Regions from separate parts of the Pseudarthrobacter quantipunctorum genome, predicted to be linked through region 2. Evidence: riboswitches for the same ligand, from Rfam matches in the RefSeq annotation. Region 2 holds a riboswitch; each other region holds the start of a gene.

Evidence for each region. Region 2 has a riboswitch for S-adenosylmethionine ahead of WHH00_RS12245 (homoserine O-acetyltransferase). Riboswitches for the same ligand answer to the same signal wherever they lie in the genome.
Region 1: it holds a riboswitch for S-adenosylmethionine, as region 2 does, so the genes downstream of both, WHH00_RS00390 (DUF1737 domain-containing protein) here and WHH00_RS12245 (homoserine O-acetyltransferase) in region 2, are expected to answer to the same signal.
Region 3: it holds a riboswitch for S-adenosylmethionine, as region 2 does, so the genes downstream of both, WHH00_RS06520 (aminotransferase class V-fold PLP-dependent enzyme) here and WHH00_RS12245 (homoserine O-acetyltransferase) in region 2, are expected to answer to the same signal.

What each region holds. Positions count from the first base shown of each region.
Region 1 is NZ_CP148033.1:87,617-91,613, forward strand. Features, by position in the region: partial or broken gene WHH00_RS00370 (DUF222 domain-containing protein) at 1-72, opposite strand, end outside; gene WHH00_RS00375 (DUF1905 domain-containing protein) at 195-497, shown strand; gene WHH00_RS00380 (O-succinylhomoserine sulfhydrylase) at 516-1,724, opposite strand; gene WHH00_RS00385 (rhodanese-like domain-containing protein) at 1,725-2,135, opposite strand; gene WHH00_RS00390 (DUF1737 domain-containing protein) at 2,132-2,410, opposite strand; SAM riboswitch class IV at 2,424-2,537, opposite strand; gene opgC (OpgC domain-containing protein) at 2,847-3,997, shown strand, end outside.
Region 2 is NZ_CP148033.1:2,687,147-2,691,143, reverse strand. Features, by position in the region: gene WHH00_RS12250 (bifunctional o-acetylhomoserine/o-acetylserine sulfhydrylase) at 1-1,082, shown strand, start outside; SAM riboswitch class IV at 1,202-1,317, shown strand; gene WHH00_RS12245 (homoserine O-acetyltransferase) at 1,331-2,446, shown strand; gene WHH00_RS12240 (MFS transporter) at 2,628-3,997, shown strand, end outside.
Region 3 is NZ_CP148033.1:1,421,805-1,425,801, reverse strand. Features, by position in the region: gene aroA (3-phosphoshikimate 1-carboxyvinyltransferase) at 1-218, shown strand, start outside; gene rsgA (ribosome small subunit-dependent GTPase A) at 202-1,317, shown strand; gene hisN (histidinol-phosphatase) at 1,365-2,177, shown strand; SAM riboswitch class IV at 2,338-2,451, shown strand; gene WHH00_RS06520 (aminotransferase class V-fold PLP-dependent enzyme) at 2,486-3,943, shown strand.

The DNA.
Region 1 (3,997 bases), 1.7 Mb from region 2:
TACAGCAGCTAACGCAGCGACGGCAGCCACAACGGCTGCCTCCGCCTGGTCAACCGCCGGGTCCGTTTCCATACAGACATCATCCTGCCGGGGTCTGACAAAAAGGACCATGCGGCAGGGGCTGTGGATAACTAGTGGCCTGCTGGATATCCACAGCCCTGGCGGCACCACCGCAGGCGTGCCATACTCGGCGCGTGACGTCGTCGTACTCGTTCAAAGCGGAACTCTGGCTGTACCCGGGCGAGGCCGGCTGGCATTTCCTCACCCTGCCGCCGGACGTCGCGGACGATGTCCGCGCACAAAACGCAGGGCGCAGCAAGGCGTTTGGCTCAGTCCAGGTGAGTGCGGAAATTGCCGGCCAGACCTGGCAGACTTCGCTCTTCCCGGACACCAAAACAGGGACGTACCTCCTGCCGGTCAAGAAGGCTATCAGAACCAAAGCACGGATCAGCGAAGGGGATGCGGTGGAAGTCCACCTGTCCGTTCAAGGCGCCTGAGGCCCAGCGCCAGGCACCCTAGATCTGCTTGAGCGCCTGCTCCAGGTCGCCGATGAGGTCGTCCACATCCTCCAGGCCAACGGAAAGCCGCACAACGCCGTCGCTCAGTCCAATGGCGGCCCGCCCCTCCGGCCCCATGGCGCGGTGCGTGGTGGTGGCCGGGTGGGTGATAAGGGATTTGGCGTCGCCGAGGTTGTTGGAGATGTCGATGATCCGCAGGCCGTCCAGCAGCGCGAAGGCGGCTTCCTTCCCCGAGCGGCCCCCGGAAGGAGCAAGCTCCAGGGTGAGGACCGTGCCGCCGGCGCTCATCTGCTTTGCCGCCAGCTCATACTGCGGGTGGGATTTCAGCAGCGGGTACTTCACCCAGCTGACAGCCGGCTGTTCCTCCAGCCACTCCGCGAGCCGCAGCGCGGTGGCCGAGGAATGGTTGACGCGCAGCGCCATGGTCTCCAGGCCCTTGGTGAGGACCCACGCATTGAAGGCGGACAATGCCGGGCCGGTGTGCCGCATCAGCTGCTTCACGGGGCCTTCGATGAACTCCTTGGTGCCCAGGATTGCCCCGCCGAGCACCCTGCCCTGGCCGTCGATGTGCTTGGTGCCGGAGTAGACAATAACGTCTGCGCCAAACTGCCCGCAGCGCTGCAGCAGGGGAGTGGCAAAAACGTTGTCGACGACGACGGTCGCCCCGGCCGCGTGCGCCAGTTCGCTGACCGCGGCGATGTCCACAATCTCCTGCATGGGGTTGGACGGCGATTCGAAGAAGACAGCGGTGGTGGGCTGGGACAGGGCCTCGCGCCACTGATCCAGGTCCGGTCCGTCAACGAAGACCGTCTCCACGCCCCACCGCGGCAGGATCTCGTTCAGGATCACGAAGCAGGACCCGAACAGCGAACGGGCGGCCACCACGCGGTCCCCGGCACCGAGCAGGGCACCCAGGGCGGTGAACACGGCGGACATGCCGGACGCCGTCGCAAAGCACGCCTCGGTTCCCTCGAGGAGGCGGAGCCGCTCCTGGAACGTGGCAACGGAGGGGTTGCCGTAGCGGGAATACACAAAGCGCTCGTCCTCGCCCGTGAAGGCGCGCTCGGCGGCAGCGGCAGATTCGTACACGAACCCTGAGTTCAGGAAAATGGCTTCGCTGGTTTCCTGGAAGTTGGTCCGGTCCAGGCCGCCGCGCACGGCCTGGGTGTCGGGGCTCCAGCCGGCGGCGTCTTCGTTGAAGGTCACTTAGATCTTTCCCAGGTTTGTTGGCAGGCCGCGGTTTTTCCAGCCGTTGACGGTGCGTTCGCCGAAGCGGTCGGGGTCGCCTTCAAAGCCCTCCAGCACGTTGTAGGAGGTGAAGCCGGCCTGGGTGGCCGCTATGGCCGCCGCGATGGACCGCTGGCCGGAGCGGCACAGGAACACCAGTTCAGTTGCGCGGTCTTCGGGCGCCTGCTGGTTGAGGTCGTTGATGAAATCAGGGTTTGGAATGCCCCCGGGGAAGGTCCACTGGATGAACAGCGGATCGTTCTCTGTTGCCTTGGTGTCCGGGATTCCGATGTGGGCCCATTCCCCCTCGGTGCGCACATCCACCAGGATGGCGCCTTGTGCCAGCTTGTCCCAGGCCTCCTGCGGCGTCAGGTCTCCTGCGTAGCTCATGCGTGGCCCTCGCCGTCGAACTCAAGGTCGTCGCCTGCGGACTCGAGGTCATCCACGGCATCCGCCACTGCCGCGTCCGCGGAGGCGATGGCTGCCGGCAAGACCACGGCCTGTGCCACAATCACGCTGGTGCCGTTGAAGGTTGCCGCCGGGCTGCCGTGCAGCACATAGCCTTCTGCCAGGGCGTTTGAGATCCGCTCGCAGAATTCACGGTTGTCCGGGCCGCTGATGAGGCGGTAGGACAGTTTTTCTTCAGGGGCAGGTGCGTCAGACACGACGGATCTCCTTCTCTCACGCTTGCAGCTCGAATGGTCGATATGCCGAGTATTCACCTGAGGCACCCCGCCGTGGAAGGAGGGTTGCCGACCGGCCAGTCAGGGCTTGGCGCCGGTACTCATTACTCCCCAAAAACGTAACACTTGCCGCGCGGCGCCGCACCGCCGTCGTCGTCATGTTGCGTAACTGAAGGATGCTGCGCGGAGGCGCGGCACCAAAGGTGCGTCGGCCACCTCGGTTTAACGTACGACGGCGGCGCCACCTTGGGCGTGCACGTGCCAGGTGCCTGCCACCAGAGCCAGCCCGGATAAAGTTTGTCCATGGGCGCCGCCCTGTCACTTGAGGAATAAGTCCCTGGGGGTCTTCATCAGCACGCCATCCGCCGCCGCTCCCGCACGTCCCGCCCCGAGCGGCCGCCCGCGGCCCCTTCATTGGATGGCTGCCGTCCTCACCGCCGTGCTGATGGCCGTCCTGGCTGTGGTGGTGTCCGCCGGGCCAGCGCAGGCGGCCCGAAACCTCCCGGAGGAAGGCAAGCCGCTGCTGGGCGCAGTCCTCGAATGGGGAGAGGACACCGCTGGGGGTTTCTCCGAGCGGCTCGGGGCATCCCCCGCGATCTTCGGACACGACATCGCCTTCCCGTTCCGCGCCTCGGAAGAGAGCGACATCCGGGGCTTCCTGGAGCAATCCGCCGGACAGGGCGCCCACGCGATGCTCACGGTAAGGCCTGTTGTGCCGTTCGACCAGGTCACCCCTGACGCCGCTGCAGCCTTTGCCGGGGAAGTGCGCCGGTTGCAGGGGGATTTCAAGGGCCAGCTGCTCATCCGCTTTGCGCCGGACATGAATGCCAGCTGGGTGGAGTGGGGCCAGCAGCCGGCCGCCTACCGGCAGTCGTTCCAGGCGGTGGCAGCGGCATTCCGGGATGCCGGGACCGGCGGGGGTTATGCCATGGTGTGGGAGCCGTACCTGGGCAAGGACTATCCGTTTGACCGGAACCGGAATGCGCCCGGGCCCGGAAGCGAAGGGTTCTCCCTGCTGGACACCAATGGCGACGGCGTTTGGAACGGCTTGGATAAAGCCTACGAACCCTACTACCCGGGGGACGACGCCGTGGACTGGGTGGGCCTGACGGCCTACCACGATGACACTGCAGGGGGCTCCGCAGTTAACACCGTTCCCCGCGCCGGTGAGCTGCAGGAGATGCTGACGGCCTCCGGCGGGGAAAACTTCTACGGGACATATGCTTCGGGGCGGGACAAGCCCCTGATGCTGCAGACTTCGGCCTTTTACAGCCCGTCCGCCGGAGGTGCTGCGGAATCGGAAATCAAGAACAGCTGGTGGGACCAGGTCCTGGTCGTTGCGGGGTCAGCCGGCTTTGGAATGACGGGCGCAGTGGTCTGGGACGAACGCACCAGTACACGGGACACGGGGGTGGCCAGCATCGACTGGCGCCTCACCGGAAACGCCGGAATTGCGGACGCTGCCCGCACCCGGCTTGAGGGATCCCCGGTGGTGACGGGCCCGGTTACCGAGGTCACCGCAGGTCCATCGTTCGTCAGGTCCAACACACTGTCCGGTGCGGCCGCCTG
Region 2 (3,997 bases):
TGCTTAGCTCAGGCCAGGCCGCTGAAACCTTCGCTGTCCTGAACATCGCGGAGGCCGGCGACCACATCGTCGCAAGCCCCAGCCTTTACGGCGGAACGTACAATCTCTTCGCCCACACCCTGAAGAAGTTCGGCATTTCGGTCACCTTCGTCGCGGACCCGGACAACCTGGAGCAGTGGCGCGACGCCGTGCAGCCCAACACCAAGCTCTTCTTCGGCGAAGTGGTCTCCAATCCCCGGCAGGACGTCCTGGACATCGAGGGTATCTCCCAGGTGGCCCACGATGCCGGGGTGCCCCTCATTGTGGACAACACCCTGTCCACCCCGTACCTGATCCGGCCGCTGGAATGGGGAGCGGACATCGTGGTCCATTCGGCAACCAAGTACCTGGGTGGCCACGGCTCCGCCATTGCCGGCGTGATCGTGGACTCCGGCAAGTTCGATTTCGGCAAGGACGCGGCGAAGTTCCCGGGCTTCAACACTCCGGATCCCACCTACAACGGGCTGGTGTACGCCCGCGACCTCGGCAAGGACGGTGCCCTGGGCGCCAACCTGTCCTACATCCTCAAGGCACGCGTCCAGCTGCTCCGGGACCTTGGTTCCGCCGTCTCCCCGTTCAACGCCTTCCTCATTGCCCAGGGCCTGGAAACGTTGAGCCTGCGCGTGGAACGCCACGTTGCCAACGCCTTGGACGTTGCGCAGTGGCTGGAAGCGCGTGACGACGTCGAATCTGTCGCCTACGCGGGGCTGCCCTCCAGTCCTTGGTACGAGCGGGGCCGCAAATATGGCCCCAAGGGCACGGGCGCGATTGTGTCCTTCAACCTGGCTGGCGGGGCCGAGGCCGGCAAGCGCTTCGTGGACGCGCTGGAGCTGCATTCCCATGTGGCAAACATCGGTGACGTCCGCTCCCTTGTCATCCATCCGGCGTCGACCACCCACAGCCAGCTTTCCCCGGAGCAGCAGGCGGTGGCCGGGGTAACTCCCGGCCTGGTCCGGTTGTCTGTGGGAATCGAGCACATTGATGACATCCTGGCGGACCTGGAGGCGGGCTTCCGTGCCGCCAAGGCGGCCGTGGGCGCCTGAACAGGAGCAAGGGCCGACGGCGGGTCCCCGGCCCGGCGGGCGTGCTTGCCGGGCCGGGGATCGTCACAACCAGTCACACTCTTGGCGGCAGGCGGGGGCTGTTTCGTACACTCGAACCAGGTCATGAGTGCCAGTGACAGCCCCGGCTTGCTGGCCGGCAACCCTCCTTCCGCGGTGGGGTGCCCCGGGTGAAGACCTGGCCTGCCGGTCATTCGACGGCAGGCAAGCGCGTAAGAAGAGGTCTTGCCATGACGGTTACCGTCGCCCGTACCACCGTTTCCGAGCACGGAATAGTCCGCTATGCCTCCATTGGGGGACTGGAACTTGAAGCCGGCGGATACCTGCCCGACGTCACGCTGGCCTACGAAACCTGGGGCACCCTCAACGCGGACGCCAGCAATGCCGTCCTGATCGAGCACGCACTGACCGGCAGTACCCACGTGACCCGCGGCGATACCGATGAACCGGGTTGGTGGGAGCAGCTGGCCGGGCCGGGTGCACCGGTGGACACGGACCGCTTTTTTGTAGTGTCCATCAACATTGTGGGCGGTTGCTACGGGTCCACGGGGCCGTCCTCGCCGGCACCGGACGGGACTCCCTGGGGATCCCGGTTTCCCCTGGTCACGCTGCGGGACAGCACTGTGGCGGAGGCCCGGCTGGCCGACAAGCTGGGAATCAAGAGCTGGTTTGCGGTGCTGGGCGGTTCCATGGGCGGAGCCCGCGCACTTGAGTGGGCCGTCACCTTCCCGGAACGGGTGCAGCGCTGCGGGGTGATCTCCATCGGCGCCGCCAGCACGGCCGAGCAGATTGCCTTTGCCCAGGCACAGACCCTGGCGATCCGCCAGGATGCGAATTTCAACGGGGGCGATTACTACGGCGGCCCCTTCCCCGAGGATGGCCTGGCCCTGGCCCGGCGGATCGCGCACATCACCTACCGCTCTGCGGCGGAACTGGAAGGCAGGTTTGGCCGCGCACCCCAGGCTCCGGAGTCACCCCTGCAGGGCGGGGTCCTGGCCAGCCGCGGACGGTACCAGGTGGAAAGCTACCTGGACCACCAGGGGAACAAGCTGGTCCGGCGGTTTGATGCCAACAGCTACATCGCCATCACCGAGGCGCTGATGAGCCACGACATCTGCCGGGGGCGGGGGCCGCTTCCCGAGACCCTGGCGCGGTCAGGTGCGCGCTTCTTCGTGGCGGCCGTGGACTCGGACCGGCTCTACTTCCCGGCCCAGTCCCGCGAACTTGCCGCAGCTCTCCCCGGAGAAGTGGACGTGCACCTCATTACGGCGCCCATAGGTCATGACGGCTTCCTGACGGAAATAGGCCAGCTGGGCCACCAGCTCAGGGCGCATCTCTCGGACTAAAACCGCGGTTCGCGGGCCAGCAAATGTGCATTTATGCAGATAGCCTCTGCATGATTCGCCGTTGAGCTTGGCGTTCAGGCAGACCATACTCGTTGGGACCCGGCGGTTCGTGGCCAAAATCACACGTATCCGCCACAGCCTGTCCCAGTGGTGTCGAAGAAGACGCCGAAGGAGTTCATCAATGAGTACGGAAAAGTCCGCCGCGCGGCGGCCCGAGGAAACCGATGTCAAGGCCTCCGGCCTGAAGAAAGTCGTCACGGCCTCCATGGCCGGCACCGTGGTTGAGTGGTACGAATTCTTCCTTTACGCCTCCGCCGCCACGCTCGTGTTCGGCAAGCTGTTCTTCCCCAACTCCGGTACAGAGCTGGACGGCATCATTGCAGCCTTCGTCACCTACGCCGTCGGCTTCGTTGCCCGCCCCATCGGCGGCATCGTCTTCGGCCACTTCGGCGACAAGTTTGGCCGCAAGCAGTTGCTGCAGCTGAGTATCATCCTGGTGGGTGTTGCCACCTTCCTCATGGGCTGCCTGCCGACATTTGCGCAGATCGGCTACTGGGCGCCTGCGCTGCTGGTGTTCCTGCGCTTCGTCCAGGGCTTCGCAGTAGGCGGCGAATGGGGCGGCGCGGTGCTGCTCGTCGCCGAACACAGCCCCAGCAAGTCCCGCGGTTTCTGGTCCAGCTGGCCGCAGTCCGCCGTCCCCATGGGCAACCTGCTCGCCACGGCCGTGCTGTTCACCCTGTCTTCCACCCTTTCGCCCGAAGCTTTCCTCGGCTGGGGCTGGCGCGTAGCCTTCTGGCTCTCCGCAGTGATCGTCATCATTGGCTACTACATCCGCACCAAGGTCCAGGACGCACCGATCTTCCTGGAGGCCCGCAAGGAAGTCACCGTCGAGAACAAGGGCTACGGTGTGGCCGAAGTCTTCCGCCGGTACCCCCGCGGTGTGTTCACCGCCATGGGCCTGCGCTTCGCGGAGAACATCCTCTACTACCTTGTTGTCACGTTCTCCATCACCTACCTGAAAGTGGTTGTGCAGACGGACACGTCCCGCATCCTGCTCCTCCTGCTGGTGGCACACTTCATCCACTTCTGCGCAGTCCCGCTGGTGGGCAAGATGTCGGACTCCCTGGGACGCCGCCCGGTATACATGGCCGGCGCAATCCTCGCCGGAACCTGGGGCTTCTTCGCATTCCCCATGATGGACACCGCCAACGACTTCATCATCCTGGCCGCCATCACCATCGGCCTGCTGTTCCACGCCCTCATGTACGCCGGCCAGCCGTCCATCATGGCGGAAATGTTCCCCACCCGCATGCGGTACTCGGGCGTTTCCCTGGGCTACCAGGTGACCTCCATCGTTGCCGGCTCGCTGGCGCCCATCATCGCCAGCTCGCTCCTGGGCAGCTTCGGCTCGTCCCTTCCGGTGGCGTTCTACCTCCTGGGCGCCTGCGTAGTGACGGCGGTCGCTGTCTTCTTCCTCAAGGAAACCCGCGGCATCTCACTTCATGATGTCGATGCCGCCGACGCACAGGGCACGGCCGATCTGCTGGCCGC
Region 3 (3,997 bases), 1.3 Mb from region 2:
CAAAGCTGCATGCCGGCGTCGTCCACAGCTACGCCGACCACCGCATGGCCACCGCGGGGGCCATCCTTGGCCTGGCTGTGGAGGGCGTCCAGGTGGAGGACATCGGCACCACGGCCAAGACCATGCCGGATTTCCCCCGGCTGTGGACAGGCATGCTGGCGCAGAACGGCCCTGCCGAAACGGCGTCGGAAGGTTCCAGCGGTGGCGCGGAGCACTGACTCCTGGGATGAATCGGACGTCCGGATCCGGCCCAGCAAGAAGGGCTCCCGGCCCCGCACCAAGGACAGGCCCAGCCATGACGACGCCGTTACGGGGCGCATCATCACCGTCGACCGGGGCAGGTACACCGCCGTAGTGGGAGAGGACTCGGGCAACGAAAGGATAGTCATTGCTGCCCGGGCCCGGGAACTCCGCCGGAACCCGGTAGTCGCAGGAGACTTCGTCTCGCTGGTCGGCGACGTCTCCGGGGAGCCGGACACCCTGGCGCGCCTGGTGAAGATCCAGGACCGCAAGACCCTGCTGCGGCGCAGCGCCGACGACACGGACCCCGTTGAAAGGGCAGTGGTGGCCAATGCCGACCAGCTGGTGATTGTGGTGGCAGCAGCCAACCCTGAACCACGGACCGGCTTTATCGACCGTGCCCTGGTGGCAGCGTACGACGCCGGCATCGATCCGATCCTGCTGGTCACGAAAGCGGACGTTAAAGACCCTGCGGAGCTGCTGTCCAACTACACCCATCTGGACTTTCCCGTGATCATCAGCCGGACCGCCGATGCCAGCGCTTCCGGCATTGACGCCCGTTCCGATGACGGCCTGTCCGCGCGACTCGACCTCTCCGCCGTCGCCGAGATGCGCGGCCACCTGGACGGCAAGGTCACCGTCATGCTTGGGCATTCCGGCGTTGGCAAGTCAACCATGGTCAACGCGCTGACTGGGGCGGAACGGGCTACCGGTGGAGTGAACGCCGTGACGGGCCGCGGGCGGCACACGTCGTCGTCGGCCCTTGCACTGAAGCTCGCGGACGCGCCGTCCGGAAGCTGGATCATCGACACCCCCGGCATCCGCTCCTTTGGCCTGGCGCACGTGGACCCCGACCGGATCCTCCGTTCCTTCCCGGACCTCTCCCCCGGCATAGACGACTGTGAGCGCGGGTGCAAGCACACCGCCACCGCGGTCAACTGCGGGCTGGACGCATGGGTGGGTGCGGGGCATGCCGGCCCCACCGGAGCAGCGAGGCTGGGGTCCCTGCGGCGCCTCCTCGGCACGGACCCGAGGATGGAAGCCCAGGAGGCCAAGGAACTGGGCAGCGTCACCTGACGGGCCCGCTTCCCGGCAGAACGGCGCGCAGACGGTAGTTTGGAACCATGATCCAACCCGCTTCGAGCTACAACGATGACCTGCGCCTGGCCCATGTCCTGGCCGATTCCGTGGATGACCAGACCATGAGCCGCTTCAAGGCCCAGGACCTCCACATTGAGACCAAGCCGGACCTGACGCCCGTCACCGATGCGGACAAGGCAGCCGAGGAAGCCATCCGCGGCCAGCTCTCCCGCTCCCGTCCCCGCGATGCCGTCCTCGGTGAGGAGTTCGGCAGCACGGGGCATGGGTCGCGGCGGTGGATTATCGACCCCATTGACGGCACCAAGAACTTCGTCCGGGGCGTCCCGGTCTGGGCCACCCTGATCGCCCTGGTGGATGAAGGCGAACCGGTGGTGGGCGTGGTCAGCGCGCCTGCCCTTGGCAAGCGCTGGTGGGCCGCCAAGGGCATGGGAGCCTATATGGGGCGTTCGCTCGCCGCCGCAACCCGCCTTCGGGTGTCCAATGTGTCCAGCCTGTCCGATGCTTCCCTCTCTTACTCGAGCCTTGGCGGCTGGAAGGAACGTGGAAACCTTGACGAATTTCTAGGGCTCACCGAGGACGTGTGGCGGACCCGGGCCTTTGGCGACTTCTGGTCCTACTGCATGGTGGCCGAAGGTTCGGTGGACATCGCCTGTGAACCTGAACTGAATCTCTACGACATGGCCGCGCTGGTGCCCATTGTGGTGGAAGCGGGGGGCCGCTTTACCTCGCTGGAGGGCGAGGACGGTCCGTTCGGCGGGAACGCCCTGGCCACGAATTCCATCCTCCACTCCGAGGTGCTGCGGCGCCTGAATCCGAATCTGGACGACCTCCTCTAGTCCACGGATCACGAAATAATCGACGGCGGACGCCCCCGAAAGGAGGCGTCCGCCGTCGTGATCTTCGATTCAACCGCTCCTTTTCAACCGCGCGTAACAAAGCCCTTAACATTCCTGCGGGCTTTTAACCTTCGCGGCCCATGTTCTACGCTCTTAAGCAGGTCACGAGTGCCAGCGCAAAACCCCGGTTTGCTGGCCGGCAACCCTCCATTCGCGGTGGGGTGCCCCGGGTGACGACCAGGCCGGTCCGGAAGGGATGCGGCAAGCGCGGATTCCTGCACGGAGTCCTGTTTTGAAGTGAGGTCTCTGTGACAACTGCCACCGTCTCCCCCCAAGCCGCTGTCTCCCCCCAAGCCGCTGTCCGGCATCAGGCCGTTCCGCCGGAATCATCAGCGCTCTTCGACCAGCGCCGGGCCGCCGCCGGCCGTCCGCTCGCGGCCGTCAGCGGTGCCGAAATCCTGGCTCCCCTGATCCACGGCGGCCACGTCCGGTACGCCAACCTGGATTATGGCGCGTCCGCTCCCGCCCTCTCGGTGGTGTCGGCCTACCTCAACGAGATCCTGCCCTTCTACGCGAGCGTCCACCGCGGTGCAGGCTACGCCTCCCAGATCAGCACCTCGGTGTATGAAAATGCCCGTGCGATCGTCCGCGACTTCGTGGGCGGCCGTCCGGACGATTCGGTAATCTTCACCCGGAACACCACAGACTCCCTGAACCTGCTGGCGGGCTGTCTGCCGGCCACCGACGGACGGCCGGACGGCGACGTCCTGTACCTCGACATCGAGCACCATGCCAACCTGCTTCCGTGGCAGGGCGTCCCCCACCGCAGCATCGTGGCAGCGGACACCATTGCCGGAACCATTGACGCCGTCCGTGCGGAGCTGCAGCAGGGCAGCGTGAGCCTGCTCGCCGTGACCGGGGCTTCCAACGTCACCGGCGAAATCCTCCCCATCCGCGCCCTTGCCGCGCTGGCGCACGAGCACGGCGCACGGATCGCTGTGGACGCGGCCCAGCTGGCGCCGCACCGGCGCGTCAACATCACCACGGACGACGTCGACTACCTCGCCTTCTCGGGCCACAAGCTGTACGCACCCTTTGGTGCCGGCGTGCTGGTTGGCCGGCCGGACTGGCTCGACGCCGGCACACCGCACCTCGCAGGCGGAGGCGCCGTCAAGGAAGCAAGGCTCGACGGCGTCAGCTGGGCAACCGGTCCGGCCCGCCACGAGGGCGGATCACCCAACGTGCTCGGTGCGGCGACGCTGGCCCGGGCGACCCAGGTCATCGCGGAGCTGGACCAGGACCGCTGGCACGCCCACGAATCCGCCATCCGTTCATTCCTGGTGGACGGCCTGCAGGAGATCGACGGCGTGACCGTCCACCAGATCTTCAAGGACACCAACCCGGACACCGACACGATCGGCGTGGTCAACTTCTCCGTGGAAGGATACGACGCCGGCCTGGTGGCCGCTTACCTGTCGGCCGAACACGGGGTGGGCCTGCGCGACGGCCGGTTCTGCGCGCACCCGCTGCTGAAGCGGCTGGGACTTCCGTCCGGTTCCCTTCGAGCCAGCTTCGGCGTCGGCTCAAGGCTGGAAGATGCCGAGCGGCTGCTGGCGGGCATCCGGGACCTTCGGAGCAAGGGCCTGGGCTGGGACTATGTGGTGGACGCGGGCCGCTGGGTTCCCGCCAATGACAACCGTACATACCCCCATTGGGCGCCCAACACCCCGGGAACAGCCGGCGCCGCGCCCTGCCTCGACGACTGACCTGGGGCCGGCCTGTCGGCCGCCGCCCTGCTGCAGCTCATGCGGTAAATTCGG